Regions from separate parts of the Paenibacillus thiaminolyticus genome, predicted to be linked through region 2. Evidence: predicted binding sites of a transcription regulator. Region 2 holds the regulator's gene; the other holds the start of a gene.

Region 1 (9,412 bases), 1.5 Mb from region 2:
CGGGCGCAGGAGGAGGCCGGGCATCGTCTTGCCCTGTTTTTCAATCCGTATGGGGAGGCTCTCATTCACCGCTGGTACAGGGAGGCGATGATCGAGCTGTCCGAGCTTCCGCATATCGAGAAGGTGGCCATTCAGACGAACCTGTCCTGCCAGTTGGATTGGACGGAGCGGCTGAATCGGGACAAGGCGGCCTTCTGGGTAACGTACCATCCGGGACAGACAAGCCGGGACGGCTTTTTGTCGCAATGCATGCGGCTGTATGAGCAGGGCATCTCCTTTAGCGTCGGGACCGTCGGGGTCAGAAGCGCCTTTGACGCGATCGAGGAGATCCGGCGGCGGCTGCCGGAAGACGTATACGTCTGGGTGAACGCCTACAAGGATCAGCCGGATTATTATATGGCGGAAGAAGAGAAGCGGCTGCAGGGCGTCGATCCTTATTTTGCAATCAATCTTAGGGATTATGACAGCCTCGGCCGGCCCTGCGCAGCGGGGGAGACGGTCTTCTACGTACAGGGCTCAGGCATCGTGAAGCGCTGCTATCAGGATCGGCGCGTCATCGGCCACTTGTATCGGGACGGGCTGGAAGGGCTGGCGGCAGAGCGTGCCTGCGGGATGAATAACTGCGGCTGCTATATCGGGTATATTCATATGCCGGAATTGGAACTGGGCACAACGTATGCGGGGGGATTGCTGGAACGCATCCCTGTGCGGCATGATTCCATGCGGAAGGAGGTAACAACCATTGTCTGAACACGCAATCACATTATGGCTGACGGGATTCTCCGGGGCGGGGAAGACGACGATGGCGCATGCAATCGCGGCAGCGCTCCGATCGCATGGCCGCCGGGTCGAGTGTCTGGACGGCGATGAGCTTCGCGCCGCCATTGGCAAGGGGCTTGGCTTCAGCCGGGAAGATCGGATGGAGAATATCCGCCGGATCGTATATATTAGCGGGCTGTTGGCCCGCAACGGAATTATTCCGCTTGTCTCGGTGATCAGCCCGTACCGGGACATGCGTGCTTACGCGCGCGAGCAGTTAGCGCCCTTCGTCGAAGTGTTCGTCGATTGTCCGCTGGCCGAGTGCGAACGGCGCGATCCGAAGGGCTTGTACGCGCGGGCGCGGCAGGGAGCTATCCCTATGTTCACCGGCGTCTCGGATGTGTACGAGCCTCCGGAGGCGCCCGAGATTATCCTCCCGACAGACCGCTGTTCCGTGGAGGACGGGGTGCAGCTCGCCCTGAACCGGCTGAAGGAGCTGTCCTTGCTTACCTAGAAGTCTTGGTCACGGCTCTCTGCAGGCCGCTTGCATCCGTCTTTTTGGACCGGAGGCGGAGAGGGGCGGATGCAAGCGGCCAGGAAGCCAGCGGGCCGTGAAGCTACTTCTGACCGGCTTCGTTCAGATAGGGCCGAACATTTTCGATCGGGATGGCAAGTCCGACTTGAATGGATTCCTCGGATTCTTCGCCCTGCTTCACGGTCGTGGTGGCGAAGACGACGCCGATGACACGGCCCTGCTCGTTGAGGACCGGGCTCCCGCTGTTGCCGGAATGGATCGGGGCCTGAATCATTAGCACGGGCCGCTCGCGGTGCTGCAGCGGGGTCAGACCGAGAATACTGCCTTCGATCGCGATATGGTAGAAGGAGAGCGGGTTGCCGATGATATGAACTTGGGCGCCTTCCCGCCACCCGGAGTCTGTCTCCAGGGGCAAGGCGGGCAAAGGCTCCGAATTGTCCCGCAGCTTCAAGACGGCCACATCCAGGGCGGCGTCGCTTGCGACCACATCGGCGAGATACGTCTTATTATTTTGAAACGTGACCGATCCGGTCTTGTCCTCCGCCATCACATGTCGGTTCGTAATAATGATGCCTTCCGCGGCCACATTGAAGCCGGTGCCCTTCCGATCATGGGCATTGACGATGACGACCGCCTGCTTGTATTGCTGTATCTGTTCACTCTGCGATAATTCCTTGTCTGTATGGAGGAAGCGGAGGGCAGGCAGATTGTAGATCTGCGGCCAGAACGCGAGCACATTGCCGAACAGCAGCAGGGCAAGCAGTAGCGTTATCGTTTTTGCCATCCATTTTCTCCGCGGAGCAGGCTCCGTCTCCTCCTCCTCGTCCTCCTGAATCCACTGTTCGAATTCTGCTGCAGTTAACGGTTCCGAATGGCCGTGCTGCGGCCGTTCGCGGAGTGGTTGCGGCCATTCACCGGGCGGTTGCGGCCATTCGCCGGGCGGTTGCGGCCATTCGCCGGGCCGCTGCGCCATGGCAGAGGGCTGCCGTTCGCTGGAGGCTTCGGCTGACTCGGATTGGACTTGTTCCTTGCCCGGCTCCACTTCCAGGAGGTTATTTCCTTCGCTCGCATCCCGCTCTTCCATCGTTTCCTTGCGGGCAGATGGGACACCCCGGGCATCCCCGCTCTCGCTTACGGAGCTACCGGGAACGGATCGCTGTGCCGCTTCATCGGCCGGGGCCGGATCGGACGCTCGCCTGGCATCGTTCGGCTTGCTTGGATTCATCGCTTTATCCTCCTCGCTTCAGGTTCGTGCAGGGACCATGGAATGTGTCATGCCCCTTGCTGCGGGGCTCATACGGATATTATAGCAAATCGCCTTCCGGTCAACGAACCAATCAGGCCGGGCTCGGGAGCTTGAACGGGATGCAAATCGCGGTATGAAATAGTAGAATGAGGAAGAAGCAGTTTGCTGCCGGCGGTTCTAGATTGAAGCGGGATCAGAGCGGGTATGTATTATCGAGAGAACTGTTCGCATTCGATGTCTACAGAAGCCAGAGAACAAGCAAGCGTGAGTCTTGTCTTCACTAGGCAAAGGCTGCTTCCATAAGCTTATCATGAAGAGGAGGAATCCCCGATGTTATGGGATGTTCGAATCAACGTGCACCGATACGATCCTTACCATTCCTGGTATGCTCACCCTTACGCGAGACCGGCGATTCGCAGTGGCCGCTCCAACGCCAAGCCCAGCTTCTATGACATTCTGCATGAGAAGCGGAAGCGGGCCGGCCACCGGGAGAGACAAGCAGACCGGCAGGCCAAGCCGGGGAAGGAGCATGCCATCGTTGTCCGGCCAGTGCGGCTGCAGCCTCCGCTCGGGTAGCGAATGCTGCAGCCCGGAACGCACCGCCGGATTGGTATCCACATTCCGTGTTCCGCCGCAGGCCGGTGCGCCCATTCGCGTTACACGCTATCCGAGATGTTCGAGAATGGTCCGGTAGGCCGTGACCGCTTCGCCGTCGTGAACATTGAAGACGGTCGGATCGACGCCGGACTTGACGATGACGGCATGATGCCTTCGATTGATATAGATGTGCTGTCCGTAAATGCCACGGGCCATCACCTCCGAGCCGTCGCTTCCGTGCGGCGTCCACCACTGATACTGATAGCCGAAGCATTCCTCGGCTTGCCCCGGCTGCAAGTCGGCCCGATCCGGAATGACCGATTCCTTCATCCATTTCTCCGAAATGATCTGCCGGCCGTTCCAGGCTCCCTGATGCAGGACAAGGCGGCCGAATTTCGCGTAGTCCCGCAAAGCGGCATTCAAGAAGGCGAATGCAATATCATTGCCGTGCAGGTCAGTGTTCCAATAGGCATCGTATTCCATGCCAAGCGGCTGCCACAGCTTTTCCTCCAAATAAACTGATACCTTCTTCCCTGTTGTCCGCTCCAGCAGCATACATAGCACTTGGGTATCCACGCTCTTGTACTGGTAATGTCCCGGCGGCTGCATACGAGTCAGCTTGCGCACGTACTCCGAGATCGGCATCGCCGACTCCCCGAAGACATCGTTCATAAACGTATAAATCTCCGCATCGGGATCGGCGTAGTCTTCATTGAAGCGAACGCCGGAGGACATTTGCAGCACATCCTTGATGGTAGCTCCGTCATAGCCGCTTCCGGCCAGCTCCGGCAAGTACCGCGTTACCGGATCGTGGACGTCCCGCATCGCGCCCTCGTCGAAGGCGATGCCCGTCAGGGCCGAGACGAATGATTTGGCGACCGACATGGACGTGGCGGTCGATTCCCGCGTATATCCGTTATAATAGCGCTCTGTTATGATGGCATCATCCTTGATGATCAGCCAAGCGGTGGCTTTCACCTTCTCCATATATTCTCCGGCGGTGGATGCTTGCCCGTTGTAACTGTAGCGGACATCGTCCAGATGCTGCAAGTCCTCGGAGAACCGGAACTTGTCCGCCGGCGCGAGAATATCGTGCTTCGGCAAAATATGGTCCATATTGCGGAAATTCCTGGCGATATGATCCTCGTGCAGGAGCGTATCCAGCTTAGCAAGATCATATTGTGGCTGGCATGCCCCGGTTTGCGTGTCTGTCTTCATCGTTTTTCTCAAGCCTCCCCTATTCAATCTGTGCTTCGGCACTTCCTTAATTTTACTGCACCCTGCGGAGAAGGACAAATTTCACAATGAAATCCAGAGGGCCCGGACAGGAGTTCCCGGCTGCGTGTTGAACTGTTGAGTACCGTAACCTGTAGGTCATTAGACCGGCTGGCACGATTAACAGCAATGCGAAGATATGGCGAACCGGGAGAACGGAATAGAAGGGGAATAGGGTTCTCCGCCGTCAAAGGAGATAGAGGTTCGGACGCCCCTCTTCCGCTGCACGATGATACGGGAACGCTTACATATCTGGGCTACAAGTTGATCGGATCTCGATGCCGCTGACTCCGGAGCCGGAAGCGAAGGAGAGCAAAATTGCACAAGGCAAGGCGGCCAAAGCGGGCGGTTGTACGGCCTCAAATAAAGTATAAGGAGGAACAATGATGAGCATCATGCAAGCGAAGTTACATGGATTCTCGGAATACATTCAACAGCAGATGGAGCAATGGAAGGTGCCGGGACTTGCGATCGCGGTCATCCAAGGGCAGCAGATCGCGATGGCGGAAGGCTTCGGCCTGCGGAATGTGGAGCTGGGGCTGAAGGTGACGCCGGAGACGCTGTTCGCGATTGGCTCCTGCACGAAGGCATTTACGGCCATGTCAGCGGGAATGCTCGTAGACGAGGGCAAGTTGGACTGGGATCGGCCGGTGAAGGAGTATCTTCCGAATTTCAAACTATTTGACGGCTTCGCGACGGAACGAATCACAATCCGGGATATGCTGTGTCACCGCTCCGGCCTTCCGCGGCATGATCTCATGTGGTACAATGCGCCGTTCACCCGGGAAGAAATCATCGAGCGGCTGCAATATTTGGAGCCGAACCACGATTTCCGCTCCAAGTGGCAATACAATAATTTAATGTACACGGCTGCGGGATATCTCGTGGGGCAGCTTGCAGGAGTGCCTTGGGAGCAATGGGTGCAGGAGCGGATATTTGAGCCGCTGCTGATGGCGAACAGTAACTTCTCCATTGAAGAGACGGCACGTCATACGAATGCCGCTGTGCCATATATAGACAAGGACAATCAGGTGCAGGCAACCGCTTACCGCAACCTTGATGTGATTGGTCCGGCTGGCTCGATTAACAGCAATGTCATGGAGATGGCGAACTGGGTGCTGCTCCAACTGAATCAGGGGGCATTCCAGGGGCAGCGGCTAGTTACGGAAGGAAGCATCGCCACGATGCATACACCCCAGATGCCTTGCGATTCCTCGTATTTTTGGAAAAAGGAGCTTCCCATCTGCACTTACGGCCTAGGCTGGTGCATTGAATCGTATCGGGGCTATCAGTTGGTTCATCATAATGGCGGAATTGACGGATTTTCTTCTCTCATCTCCTTTTTGCCGCAGGAGAACATCGGTGTCGTCCTTTTAACGAACAAAAATGGCTCACTGCTTCCGCGCTTCCTCTCCTACACCTTGTTCGACCGGCTGCTGGAGCTGGAGCCTCTTGACTGGAGCGAGCGAATGGCTACGGAGATGAAGCAGTACGAGGAATGGGCGAAGCAAGGGAAAGAGGCGATGCGGAAGGAGGCGGACCGTCCCGGCAATGAGGATCGGGGAAGCGTAACCGTACGGGCAGCGAATGAGTATGCGGGGAGATTCGAACACCCGGCCTATGGAGAGTTGGTTGTCGAGAGGGCGGATGGCCAATTACGCGCCTTGTTTCATGGACTGGCCTTTCCGATGACGCCCCTCGGCGACGACAGGTATGAGCTTTATTTTGACGTCTTCGATCTCTCCATTCCAGCTTCCTTCCATGCGGATACAGGGGGACGTTTCTCTCGTCTTACGGTCTCATTCTTGCTGGATCCAGGAGCGAAGGAGATCGAATTTGTGAAAGTCCAGGACCCGGTGCCAAGCAGGTAGACTTGGGAATCTGGCAACACGGCGGCCGAAGGTGCTCCTGTACATCAACGTCATCCGGCTGTCTCGGATCGGAAAATCGGAAGGAGGCATAACGATGGACACGAGGAGCAGATGCCAAGAGCTGCTGCACAGACAAAAACTTTCGCAAGAAAACTCCCTTGCCCATGTGATGGATTTGCTGGAACACGAGTTCGGAATTCAGTCACAGATCTTCAGCCATTCCTTACTGGCGATACAGTGCAGACTGCAGAGCAACGTATCCTTGAATGAAATGACCGAAGACGAGACAACAGGTAAAAGCGGATTTGAACGCCTCATTGAAATTCGAGCCCTCTCTCATAGACTATTTACTGTCTCCGTGGGGCGGAATACTTAAGGACTTGTCTTATAAGCGGATGGTGATTCACGGGAACCCGCTTGAGCCGGACAACGCATTCCATCTTACAAGCTCGTGGCTGCAGGACCAGCCCGACATCTATCATATGTATGATCAGGAAGAAGCCCTTGGCCTGATTCTATTGCGCTATTTGCAGGCTTATGGTCCGGCAAGAGCCGAGGATTTTGCGTACTGGTCGGGGATTACGGTCACGCTGGCTAAAAAAAATTGAAAAATAGCAGTGCCGATCTCATTTCGATTGGCGATCTATACGATAATAAAAACATATATAGAACGAACAATCCGGCGGCTATTCCGACAGTAAAGCTGCTGCCGAAATTCGATCCGTTGTTATTGGGGCATAAAGAAAAGTTTTATCTGGAAAGCGAGCATTAAAAAAAAAAATTATGGCGCGGCCGGTCATGTCCATCCGGCTGTCCTGATCAACGGCATGATAGCGGGAACATGGAAAGTAAAAGGAAAAAAAGTGGAGATGCGCCGTTTGGAGATGAAGATGGAGGTTTGGGGGCCGAGCTCAGCCAGGAAGCAGAGAGAACAGTCTCTTTTTTCAATCAAAGCTCCGCGCTGCATCGTGCTGGCGGCTAACTCTGCTTCCGTGCGTTCCGAGCCTCTATGAAAATACCGCAGCAGACCGCAGGCTCAGCTTTCCGGGAAACGAAGCACATCGTGACAGTGAACCTGCGCATGCAAGGAGTGTGAGACGCGATGGCAACGAGCAAGACAGCACGTGACGAGGACTTGAAGCTGTGGTACGCGCGGCCCGTGGCCGCGGCGGAAGTGGTGCCTGATGCGGACGGAGAATGCCTCGTCCGGTACCGCGGGCAGGAGCGGGCGTTGAAGTGCAGGGCGAATGCGCCGCTGATTGTCACGCCCGTCTCGTTCGAAGCGGGAGCATAAATGGAAGCTGCAGTCTGGGGGGCTGCAGCTTTTTTGTGCGAAGCAGCGCGGCGGTTCACGCCGAAGGGGCCCTGCGGATCGCGGGCGGCGAGTTCCTCTGATTGAAGCGCGGCGAACAGCGAATAAATGCATTTCCTCTGCGCATCTCCATGTGCCTGAAGTCCGCGCTGCATGCCACGCATGAACGGTACCAATCCTGCGAATTTGCAGCATTTATTCCCTCGGACGGCGCATTTTGTAATGAGTCCTGCAAAAATACAGCTTTTCACACCATTAATGTTAAATACGAACCGAAATCAACGAAATTGCTGTATATTTGCAGCAGTCCCTTTTCCAACAAGCGACACAGGCGAAAATCCTGCACTTTTACAGGAATGAGGAGCAGCTTCTCGCGGTCCCTGTCCAAGACAAAGTTGTTTGTTCATATATATTTACGCTTTTATATAGTGAAAGTGATAACTTTCACTAATCAACATTAATTACTGTGCTATCATGATGATGTAGTGCACAGTACTGTTACGCTGCAGACAAATACAACAAGAGAAGACAAGGGGTTTAAGGGACATGAAAAGGATGAAGAAAGCGGGACTAATGGTGCTTGTCCTGTGCATGGTCGCGATGCTCGCGGCATGCGGAAGCGGTAACAAGCAAGATGCCAAGGAGGCCAATAACGGAGGGGATCAAGATCGGATCGTAACGTCCATCGGAGAAGGTGATGGCAAGCACGGTACGATTAAGGTAGAGGTCACGTTTGAGAACGACGAGATTACTGATATTAAAGTGCTCGAACAGAAGGAAAACGAAGTGTTGGCCGAGCCTGTATATAAAGAGCTGAGAGAGACTATGATCGCCTCGAACAGCGCGGAGGCGGATGCGATCAGCGGCTCGACGGTCACAAGCCAGGGCTACATCGACGCGGTGAAGGATGCGGTAGCGAAGGCAGGCTTGACGCTTGTGGCGAAGCAGGCGGCAGGCAAAAGCCAGACAGACGAGCCGGCCGAGCAGACGTATGATGTCGTCATTATCGGGGCTGGCGGCGCCGGCTTCAGTGCGGCATTGGAAGCGAAGCAGGCGGGCGCTTCGGTGGTCCTGCTGGAGAAAATGCCTAGCGTTGGCGGCAACACGCTGATTTCCGGCGGCGAAATGAACGCGGCCAACACGTGGGTACAGAAAAACTTGGGCATTGAGGACAGCACCGAGCTGTTTATTGAAGATACGCTCAAAGGCGGAGATAATGTCGGCGATCCGGAAATGGTCCGTGTGCTCGCCGAGAATGCGACTGCGGCGGCAGAATGGCTGAAGGATGAAGTGAAGGTGAACTTCCTGAAGGATCACTTGTTCCAATTCGGCGGCCACTCGGTCAAGCGTGCGCTCATTCCGGAAGGGCATACGGGAGCCGAGCTGATTACGAAGCTGAAAAAGCATCTGGACGAGATGGGCATCGATCTGAAGACGAATACGAAGGCCGAGAAATTGCTCACGGATGACAGCGGCAAAGTGATCGGCGTCGAAGCTGCCGGAGCGAACGGCGGCACTATCACCTTCCATGCCAACAAAGGCGTCATTATTGCATCGGGCGGCTTCGGATCCAATGTCGAGATGAGAAAGCAATACAATCCGGAATACGATGAGAAATACATGACTACGGATGCGCCGGGTACGACGGGAGACGGGATTGTGATGGCTGAGGCGGTTGGCGCCGCCCTGACCAATATGGAGAGCATTCAGACTTATCCGGTATGCAGTCCGAAGACCGGTGTAATCTCGCTCGTTGCGGACAGCCGTTTTGACGGAGCGATTCTCGTGAATCAGAGCGGCCAGCGTTTCGTCGAAGA
Region 2 (9,412 bases):
ATCTGGACGAGGCCATGACCGGGATGGTGCCGCTGCTGAGCGACGTTGTCCTTGTGGGCCACAATGTAGGCTTCGATTACCAATATTTGCGCCAAGCGCTGGAGCAGACCGGTTATTTGCCGTTCACCGGAAGGATATTGGACACGATTGAGCTGCTTCGCATTTTGTTCCCTTCGCTTCCTTCCTATCAGCTAGGCTCCGTAGCTCATGATTTCGGCATTGCCCATGACAGGCCTCATCAGGCGGACAGCGACGCGCTTGCGACGGCGGACATCTTCCGCCGGTGCATGGAAGCTATTGATGACCTGCCTCTGCTTACGCTGCAAGGCATCGTCGATGTGTTCGGGGATCACGAGGAGCGGGATTTGAAGTGGCTTCTGGCGGAGAAGCTAACTGAACGGGAACGCAATATGGCCAGCTGGGAGGAGGAAGGCTATTTCCCCCACCGTCAGCTGATGCTCAAGCAGGACGATTGGACCGACACGCCGCCGCCCCGCGACGCGTCCGCGGACAACCCGCTGTCCGGCAAGTCGTTCCGCCATTTTCTGGATGAAGTGAAGCGGCGAATGGAAGCGATGCTTGATCATTACGAGCCCCGCGCTTCGCAGGAGCAGATGTTCAACGAAGTGATGGAATGTCTCGATCAGGACAAGCATCTGCTGATTGAAGCCGGGACGGGAACCGGCAAGTCGCTCGGTTATTTGCTTCCGGCCCTGTATCAGAGCGTTCTTCATGAGAAGAAGGTGGTCGTCAGCACCCATACAATCAACCTGCAGGAGCAGCTGAGACAGCGCGATGTGCCGCTTCTGGAGCAGATTGTTCCTTTTTCGTTCAAGGTATCGCTACTAAAAGGGCGCAGTCACTATTTGTGTTTGCGTAAATTTGAACATAAAATAAGTAACAGAGAGTTCGTCCACGCAAGAGATGACAGCATTACAGCGGCGCAGCTGCTCGTGTGGCTTAGCCGGACGGAGCATGGAGATGACGAGGAGCTTCATCTCGTTCACAAAGGCCCCGAGTTCTGGGATTCGGTATCCAGCGACAGTGATTCGTGCCTGAACCGTTCCTGTCCTTGGTTCCGCCGCTGCTTCTATCACCGGGCCAAAAATAACGCGAACCTCTCCGATATCGTCATTACGAACCATTCGTTATTATTTACCGACGTGATGGCGGACCATCGTCTGCTGCCAGGCTATGAGCATCTCGTCGTTGACGAGGCGCATCATTTCGAGGAGACGGCCGGCAAGCACTTGGGGACGAATTTGCAATATTTTTCACTCATTCACCCGCTCACCCGGCTGTTCAAAGACAGCAAGAGCGGCGCTCTTGTCGTCCTTCAACAGCGACTTCGGTTGTCAGGCCATGAGAAAGCGCTTATCTGGGCCGAAGGGATCGACAAGCTGCTGCAGCAGATCGTCGACGTGAAGGAACAATGGGATCGGCTGCATGACATGCTGTATCAGCTGCTTCCTTCCGGGGAAGCCGGGCAATTCGAGGGCGGGCAGGCGGTGCTGCGCCTCCCGGCCGGCGAGCGTCCGGAGAGCTGGCCCGAGGCGGTAGAGCTGGAGAAATCGATCCACACCCGTCTCAGCGATATTGTGCGCTCGGGCGAGAAGCTGGTCAATGAGTGGAAAGAGGCCGATGACGACGAACTGGAAGGCGTCATCGTCGATATTAGCGGGCTTCTGAAGGATGTAGGCCTGGTCCGCGACGATTTCCGGCTGTTCATGCAAGGATCGGATCCAGAGACGGTCTACTGGATGGAGGGCAACACGCAGTTCAAATTCAAGTCGCTGCAGATGTATGCCGTGCCCGTTGACGTGAGCGAGGCGTTGAACCGTTATTTCTTCGAGCCGAAGAAGAGCGTCATCCTCACTTCAGCCACATTGTCCGTAGATAAGTCCTTCCAGTTCGTGCAGGAGCAAATCGGGCTGATGGAGGCTGCTAACGACGGCAGGCTGCATACGGTCATTCTGCCTTCCCCGTTCAATTACCGGGAGCAGGCGCTGGTCGTTATCCCGCGCGATTTCCCCAGCGTCAAAGGATCATCCGACGCGGTCTTCAATCAGACGCTCGCGAAATCGATCGGGGATGTAGCGCTCGTCACGCGCGGCAGAATGCTCGTCCTGTTCACCTCGTATCGTATGCTCCGGGATGTATACGAGCCGCTGAAGGAGGCGCTGAGCGCGAGCGGCATTCAGGTGCTGGGCCAAGGCATCGACAGCGGGAACCGCAGCAAGCTGACGCGCCGCTTCCGGGAGCAGCCGGCCTCCGTGCTGCTCGGTACGAGCAGCTTCTGGGAAGGGGTCGACATTCCTGGAGACGCGCTGACCTGTCTCGCCATTGTCCGGCTGCCGTTCCAGCCGCCGAACCATCCGCTCGTCGAAGCCAAATGCGACCGGCTGAAGCGCCAGAAGCAGAACCCGTTCCGCAAATATTCGGTTCCGCAGGCGGTTATCCGCTTCAAGCAAGGCTTCGGACGCCTTGTGCGGACCGCTCAGGACAAAGGCATCGTCATCGTGTACGATACACGGGTCATTGAGACGAGCTACGGCAAACATTTCTTATATTCGCTTCCTGGGCCGAAGATGGAGCACATGGCCAATGTGCAGCTGGTGCCCAGAATCGAAGCGTGGTTAAGCGAGCACGAAAAATAGGCGTGTAAGAGCGATGAGGGGGCAACGAAATAGATATGAAAACGTTGAAAATATCAGAAGCTGTCGTTCGCAGACTGCCGGTTTATTTACGTCATCTGATGGAACTGAAGCAGCGAGAGGTTCTGACGGTTTCTTCACAGGATTTGGGTCAGAAGCTGGACCTCAATCCCGCCCAGATTCGCAAAGACTTGGCATATTTCGGCGATTTTGGACGCAAAGGAATTGGGTATGACGTCTCTTACCTGATTCAACAAATCCGCCATATACTGAAGCTGGATCAGATTATTAATGTCGGTCTCGTCGGAGCGGGGAAGCTGGGCCATGCATTGTGCAACTATACGGCATATATGAAGGACAATATGCGGATTGTGGCTGTATTCGACCAGCTGGAGCCGAAGGTAGGCACCGAGATCAACAATCTGCGCGTACAGCCGATGAGCGAGCTGGCGGACACCGTGCGCGAACATAAAATCCGCATCGGAATCATCACCGTACCCGCCTCGGAGGCGCAGCATGTCGCGGAGCAATTCGTCGACGCGGGAGTGGAGGCAATCTTGAACTTCGCTCCGGTTATTCTTCGCGTCCCGCCTCACGTGCGGGTGCATACCGCCGATTTTACGACGGACATGTTCAGTCTGGCCTATTATTTATCCGATGAGAGAAAGGAAGCTCCGGTAGAATGACGACGAAACTTATTATTAGTAACGGGAACTTTGCGTCACTTCGCCCAGGCGCGCAGCACACGGCGGTTACAGGTACGATGGTCATTGAAAATGACATGATTGTCTATGTGGGAGAACATTTGCCGCAAGAGCATGATACGCCCGAGGCGATGCGGATCGACGGCAAGGGGCTGTTCTTCATTCCGGGGCTCATTAATACCCACGGCCATGCGGCGATGTCGCTGCTGCGCGGCTATGGCGATGATATGGTGCTCCAGACGTGGCTGCAAGAGAAAATGTGGCCGATGGAAGCAAAATTCACTGCGGAGGACGTCCGTTGGGGGACGGCGCTCTCGGTTCTAGAAATGCTGAAAGGCGGGACGACGACATTCGTCGATATGTATGACCATATGGATGAGGTGGCCAAGGTCGTCGAGGAATCCGGCATGCGCGCCTGCCTGATGCGCGGCGCGATCGGTCTATGCCCAGAAGACGTGCAGGCAGCGAAGCTGCAGGAAGCCGTTCAATTCGCCCGCGAGTGGCACGGCAAGGCGGACGGCCGCATTACGACGATGCTGGCTCCGCACGCTCCGTATACATGCCCGCCGGGCTTCATCGAGAAGTTCGTGCAGGCGGCGCATGATCTCGATCTTCCGCTGCATACGCATATGTCGGAGACCGCGGCGGAAGTCGCCCAGAATGTCGCGGACTATGGGCTGCGTCCCGTCGCTCATCTGGAGAAGCTCGGCTTCTTCTCGCGCCCTTCCTTCGTGGCGCACGGCGTTCATCTGACCGATGAGGAGATCGAAGTATTGGCTCGCCATGACGTGGCCGTCTCCCATAATCCGGGCAGCAATCTGAAGCTGGCTTCCGGCGTGGCGCGGGTTCCGGAGCTGCTGCGCGCCGGCGTAACCGTATCGCTGGGAACCGACGGGCCGGCAAGCAACAACAATCTGGATATGTTCGAAGAGATGCGCTTGGCTGCCCTGATCCATAAGGGTGTATCCGGCGATCCGACGGCGGTTCCGGCGGCCGAAGCGATGCGTATGGGGACGCTGTACGGAGCGCAGACGCTCCGGGCAGAGAAGCTGGGTCTGCTGGAAGCCGGCATGAAGGCGGATATCGTGGCGGTCAATGTGAACCAGCCGCATTTCGTCCCGCATACCGACTTCGTCTCGCATATGATTTATTCCGCTTCCGCCAAAGACGTCGCTCATGTATGGGTCGACGGGCGCCAAGTGGTTAAGGACGGCCAGTGCCTGACCTTGGACGAAGAGCGCATTCTCTATGAAGCCGAGCGGTGCTTCGAGCGCCTGCTCGAGCGCTGACGGGAGGAGCGCATGGCCAGAAGCCGCAGTCGCCGCCGCCGCAACCGGTGGTTCATCGCCGTGCTGGCGTTCCTCGTGCTTATCCTATTCATTGTCGCCTTGGTAATGTACGTCAATTACATTTATTCCGATGAGCGGGTAAAAGAAGCAGAGATCCTGCAGCGCGCGCAGCAGGAAATGCCGTTGACCGAGGTAAACGGCATTGACAAGAGTATATGGGAAGAAGTCGTCTATGTTATTAATGGGGTCAACCAGGAAGAGAAGGCCGTCTGGGTATGGGTATTTCCCGATCGGGTCACCTCGATCCCGGCAGCCGACAGCGTGGATAAAGCCACGGTGAAGGCCACTATTCATCAGGCGTATCCGGATGCCCGTATCGTGCGGCTGCTGCCCGGATACAAGGATAATCAATATGTGTGGCAAGCCTTCGTCCAGCGTAAGGACGAGCAAGGGACGCGCCGGTATTTTTATCAGTTTTATTCCTTCTATGATGGTTCTCCCTTGGGCGAGATCTATGGATTGCCCAATCAATAGCCAAGGGCAGCTTGGACCTGCTCTTCCATTCCGCACCGCTTCGCTTCAGCGTGTTAACGCCGCTGAAGGGAGGCGGTGCTTTTTGCTGTGCTGGCAGTCATGGAACACTTTACATTCCGAAATCGTATATCATCTATGGTATACTAATGTATGTCATGAGTTGATAGATAAAAGTATGACTTGCACATATTTAGCACCGTATGTCAGCCAAAGCAGATGATTTCGTCTGCACGCCAGCAACATGTTCAGCCTGCAATTTTCAGTGCTATACAGGAATAGAAAGGGGTTTTCGTGGCATGACGAAGAACATTCGCATTGCGCCGACCCTGCTTATTATGCTGCTGACCGGCGGTATTTTATTCGGCGGGTGGGCCGTGTATCAGACAAAGTATGTGGAACAGCCCGTAGATCGCGTCATGCGGCAGCATGCCGAGATTACGAAGTATCAGGTAGATTGGCATTCGGATACGCTTAGCATTCAAATTCAGGCCGATCCGAACGCCGATATTCGTGAAGTGGTACAGAAGCTGAATAACGATATTGCACAGTATGCCAAAGGTAAAAAAGTGCAGATTGAATATATCAATGAGAACAGTACGCCATCGATTGACAAATGGTGGTCGCAGGCGCTGTTCGATGTAGCTCAGGCGATGGTTCACCGGAATTACAGCGATATTCCGAAGAAGCTGCAGGAGCTGAAGACGAACCAGCCAGACCTGGAAGTCGTGACGGAGATGGATAACCAGTATGTCTATATTCAACTGAAGGACAAGCAAGGCAGCAAGACGATGCTCTTGCCGCTGGACGGAACCGCAATGGGGGTGTGGCCGCATGAAGAACAGACTGTCGATCCGCTGGCCTGAGGCGGCTATCGGAGCGGCGATTTCGATCGTCATCTTCCTCGCTTTTCGTGGCGTGAATATCCTTCCTATCGTGTTGGCAGCCGTTGTATTAATCGTGCTATTGTATGCCGTCAAGCGGCGCGGCGGTGCCGGAGTGACGAACGGAAGCGCCCGCAGCGATTCGCGCAAGGCGGATGTAGCCCCGCTAAGCTTCGAGCAGATTGGCGGCCAGGAACGGGCGAAGAATGAATTAATTGAAGCGCTCGATTTCCTTGTTCGCCCGGATGAGATCCGGAAGTTCGGGATCCGTCCGCTCAAGGGCATCCTGCTAACCGGGCCTCCGGGGACAGGGAAGACGCTGATGGCCAAAGCGGCGGCGCATTATGCCGATGCCGTCTTCATCGGCGTCGCCGGGAGTGAGTTCGTGGAGATGTTCGTCGGCGTCGGAGCCGGCCGCGTGCGCGAGCTGTTCAAGCAGGCCCGGCAGCGCGCAGCCAAGGAGAAGAAGCAGAACGCCGTCATCTTCATCGACGAGATCGATGTCATCGGCGGGAAGCGGGAGGGCGGACAACAGCGAGAGTACGATCAGACGCTGAACCAGCTCCTGACGGAGATGGACGGGCTGTATGCCGACATGAGCCCGCGCATTCTCGTTATGGCCGCGACGAACCGCAAGGAGATGCTGGACAGCGCCCTTCTTCGCCCGGGACGGTTCGACCGCCATATTCAGGTCGATCTCCCCGATAAAAAGGGCCGGCTTCATATTCTGAAGCTTCACGCCGTCAATAAGCCGCTGGCCGATGACGTCGATCTGGAGCGGATCGCCGACGAGACCTTCAGCTTCTCCGGGGCGCAGCTGGAGAGCGTCTTGAATGAAGGCGCAATCTATGCGATGCGGGATGAGTCGGATGTCATTACGACGAACCATTTCTCCCAGGCGATCGATAAAGTGATGATGGGCGAGAAGATCGACCGGGAGACGAATCAGGAAGAGCGCCGGCGCGTCGCGATCCACGAGTTGGGCCACGCGATTATGGCGGAAGTGGTCCGTCCCGGCAGCGTATCCCAGGTGGCGCTCAGCCCAAGGGGACAGGCGCTCGGGTATGTCCGTCATCAGCCGCAGGAAGAGCGTTATCTGTACACGAAGCCGTTCCTGGAGGAACAGATTATGATTGCGCTCGGCGGAGCCGTGGCCGAGGAGATCTTCTACGGCAACCGCAGCACCGGCTCGCAAGGCGACTTCGATCAGGCGCTGAACATCGTCGACACGATGGTCAATGCGGGCCTGACGGAGTTGGGCATCGTCCGCTTGAAGCAGGTATCGCCTGAAGCCTTGACCCGGCAGACGCAAGTCATCATGGAGCAGCTCTTCCAGCGTACGCACGCGCTGCTGGGTGAGCGCAAGCCTGCCTTTGAGCGCATTTTGCACCAGCTTTTGAGCGAGGAAAATCTGAGCGGAGAGCAATTCCGGTGTCTATTATGTGACAGGCAGTAATTCCCAGCGTGAAAACACGCTGGGTTTTTCTTTTTATATGCAAGATTCATGTTATGATAGATTAAGATCCCTGTGCACTGATAACGAATGCCTGTTATCGGGTACACTATACAGAGCATAGATGGAGGAAAGGTGGAAGAAACCATGTTTTTCAAGAAAATCGGCGTCATCGGCGGCGGTACTATGGGCCAAGGCATTGCGGAAATGCTTGCTGTTAAAGGCTTGGACGTGCTGTTGGTGGAAAAGTCGACAGAGAAGCTGGATCATGCCTACTCGATGATTGAAGCGAGTCTGGACAAACAAATGGAGAAATGGGCAATCACCCAGGCGGAGAAAAAATTGATCCTGTCCCGCATACATAAAGTGACACATTTGGCGGAACTGGGATCTTGCGAATTGGTCATCGAGACGATCTCGGAGGATTTGGAAGCGAAGAAGCAAGTCTTTGCTGAATTGGATCGCGTTTGCCCAGGCAATATTATTTTGGCAAGCAATACATCCACATTGTCGTTAACCGAGCTGGCCAGCAAGACGAAATATCCGGAACGGGTTATCGGCATGCACTTTATTTATCCCGTCTCGAAGGTTGAGCTAGTGGAGATTATCCGCGGGCTGAAGACTTCGGACGCTACATTTAACGAAACAAAGCGCTTCGTCGAAGAGGTTGTGCAGAAGAAAGGCGTTATGGTCTATGAATCTCCGGGATTCGTGACGACGCGCGTGAGCTGCATTCTCATCAACGAGGCTCTTCATGTGCTCCAGGAAGGCGTCGCTTCGCCAGAAGATATCGACAACGCGATGCGTATCGGATACAATTTCCAATATGGGCCTTTGGAAATGGCGGACCGCTTCGGTCTGGATTCGGTATTGGCGGCGTTGGAACGCATGTTCCGCGAATTCGGCGATATCAAATATCGTCCGTCCGTATTGTTGAAAAAGATGGTGCGAGCCGGCCACCTTGGTGTGAAGACGGGCGTCGGATTTTTCAAGTATGATAAGGATGGGGATCGACTATGAAAATACTCGTAATCAACGCGGGAAGCTCCTCGCTTAAATATCAACTGTACGATATGACGGACGAGTCGGTGTTGGCGGCAGGCCGGGTAGAGCGCATCGGGATGGATTCTTCCATCCTCGTGCATGAGCCGCATCATACGGAAGAGATCACGGAAGTCAGCGAGATTCTCGATCACACGACGGCAATCCGCAAAGTATTGGACAAGTTGACCGATGCGGAAGTCGGTGTTCTGAAGTCGACCGACGAGATCGATGCGGTCGGCCATCGCGTCGTGCATGGCGGCGAATCGTTCAAAAATTCGGTACTGGTCGATTCGGAGGTCAAAGCCGAGATTCGTCGCTTGTTCGATCTGGCGCCGCTGCATAATCCGGCCCATATGATGGGGATTAAGGCCGTAGAGGCGAATATTCCGAACGTGCCGCAATCCGTTGTCTTCGATACGGCTTTCCACCAGACGATGCCAGAGAAAGCGTACATGTACGCCATTCCAAAAGTGCTGTACAAAAAGCATAAAATCCGCCGCTACGGCTTCCACGGCACATCGCATGATTATGTCAGCAAGCGCGCGGCCGAGCTGATGGACCGCCCGCTGGAAGAGCTGAAAATCATTACGTGCCATATCGGGAACGGGGCCAGCCTGACGGCGGTCGAGGGAGGCATCTCGGTCGATACGTCGATGGGGATGACGCCGCTTGAAGGCCTGATGATGGGTACGCGCAGCGGCGACCTGGACCCTGCGGTCGTTCCGTTCACGATGATGAAGGAAGACCTGACGGTCAATGAAGTCAATTCGATGCTGAACAAGCATAGCGGGCTGCTCGCGATCTCCGGCGTATCCAGCGATATGCGCGAGATTACGGACGGAATGGAAGCAGG

Evidence for each region. Region 2 encodes Rex, which represses fermentation and respiration genes when NADH is low (regulators of the CRP and FNR family bind a similar motif). Its sites were predicted from a motif close to TTGTGAAATATTTCACAA; they were not measured.
Region 1: FLT43_RS11865 (flavocytochrome c) is a predicted target of Rex. The motif match lies at 8,028-8,045, and genes of this name have one in related genera.

The regions. Positions count from the first base shown of each region.
Region 1 is NZ_CP041405.1:2,642,720-2,652,131, reverse strand. Features, by position in the region: gene FLT43_RS11910 (STM4011 family radical SAM protein) at 1-750, shown strand, start outside; gene cysC (adenylyl-sulfate kinase) at 743-1,273, shown strand; gene FLT43_RS11900 (trypsin-like peptidase domain-containing protein) at 1,377-2,519, opposite strand; gene FLT43_RS11895 (hypothetical protein) at 2,871-3,116, shown strand; gene FLT43_RS11890 (serine hydrolase domain-containing protein) at 3,204-4,355, opposite strand; gene FLT43_RS11885 (serine hydrolase) at 4,796-6,283, shown strand; gene FLT43_RS11880 (hypothetical protein) at 6,378-6,659, shown strand; gene FLT43_RS11875 (DNA glycosylase AlkZ-like family protein) at 6,589-6,891, shown strand; gene FLT43_RS11870 (hypothetical protein) at 7,386-7,577, shown strand; gene FLT43_RS11865 (flavocytochrome c) at 8,142-9,412, shown strand, end outside.
Region 2 is NZ_CP041405.1:1,148,295-1,157,706, reverse strand. Features, by position in the region: gene dinG (ATP-dependent DNA helicase DinG) at 1-2,657, shown strand, start outside; gene FLT43_RS05160 (redox-sensing transcriptional repressor Rex) at 2,693-3,340, shown strand; gene FLT43_RS05155 (amidohydrolase) at 3,337-4,647, shown strand; gene FLT43_RS05150 (DUF5590 domain-containing protein) at 4,660-5,181, shown strand; gene FLT43_RS05145 (quinolinate synthase) at 5,478-6,044, shown strand; gene FLT43_RS05140 (AAA family ATPase) at 6,013-7,518, shown strand; gene FLT43_RS05135 (3-hydroxyacyl-CoA dehydrogenase family protein) at 7,663-8,535, shown strand; gene FLT43_RS05130 (acetate kinase) at 8,532-9,412, shown strand, end outside.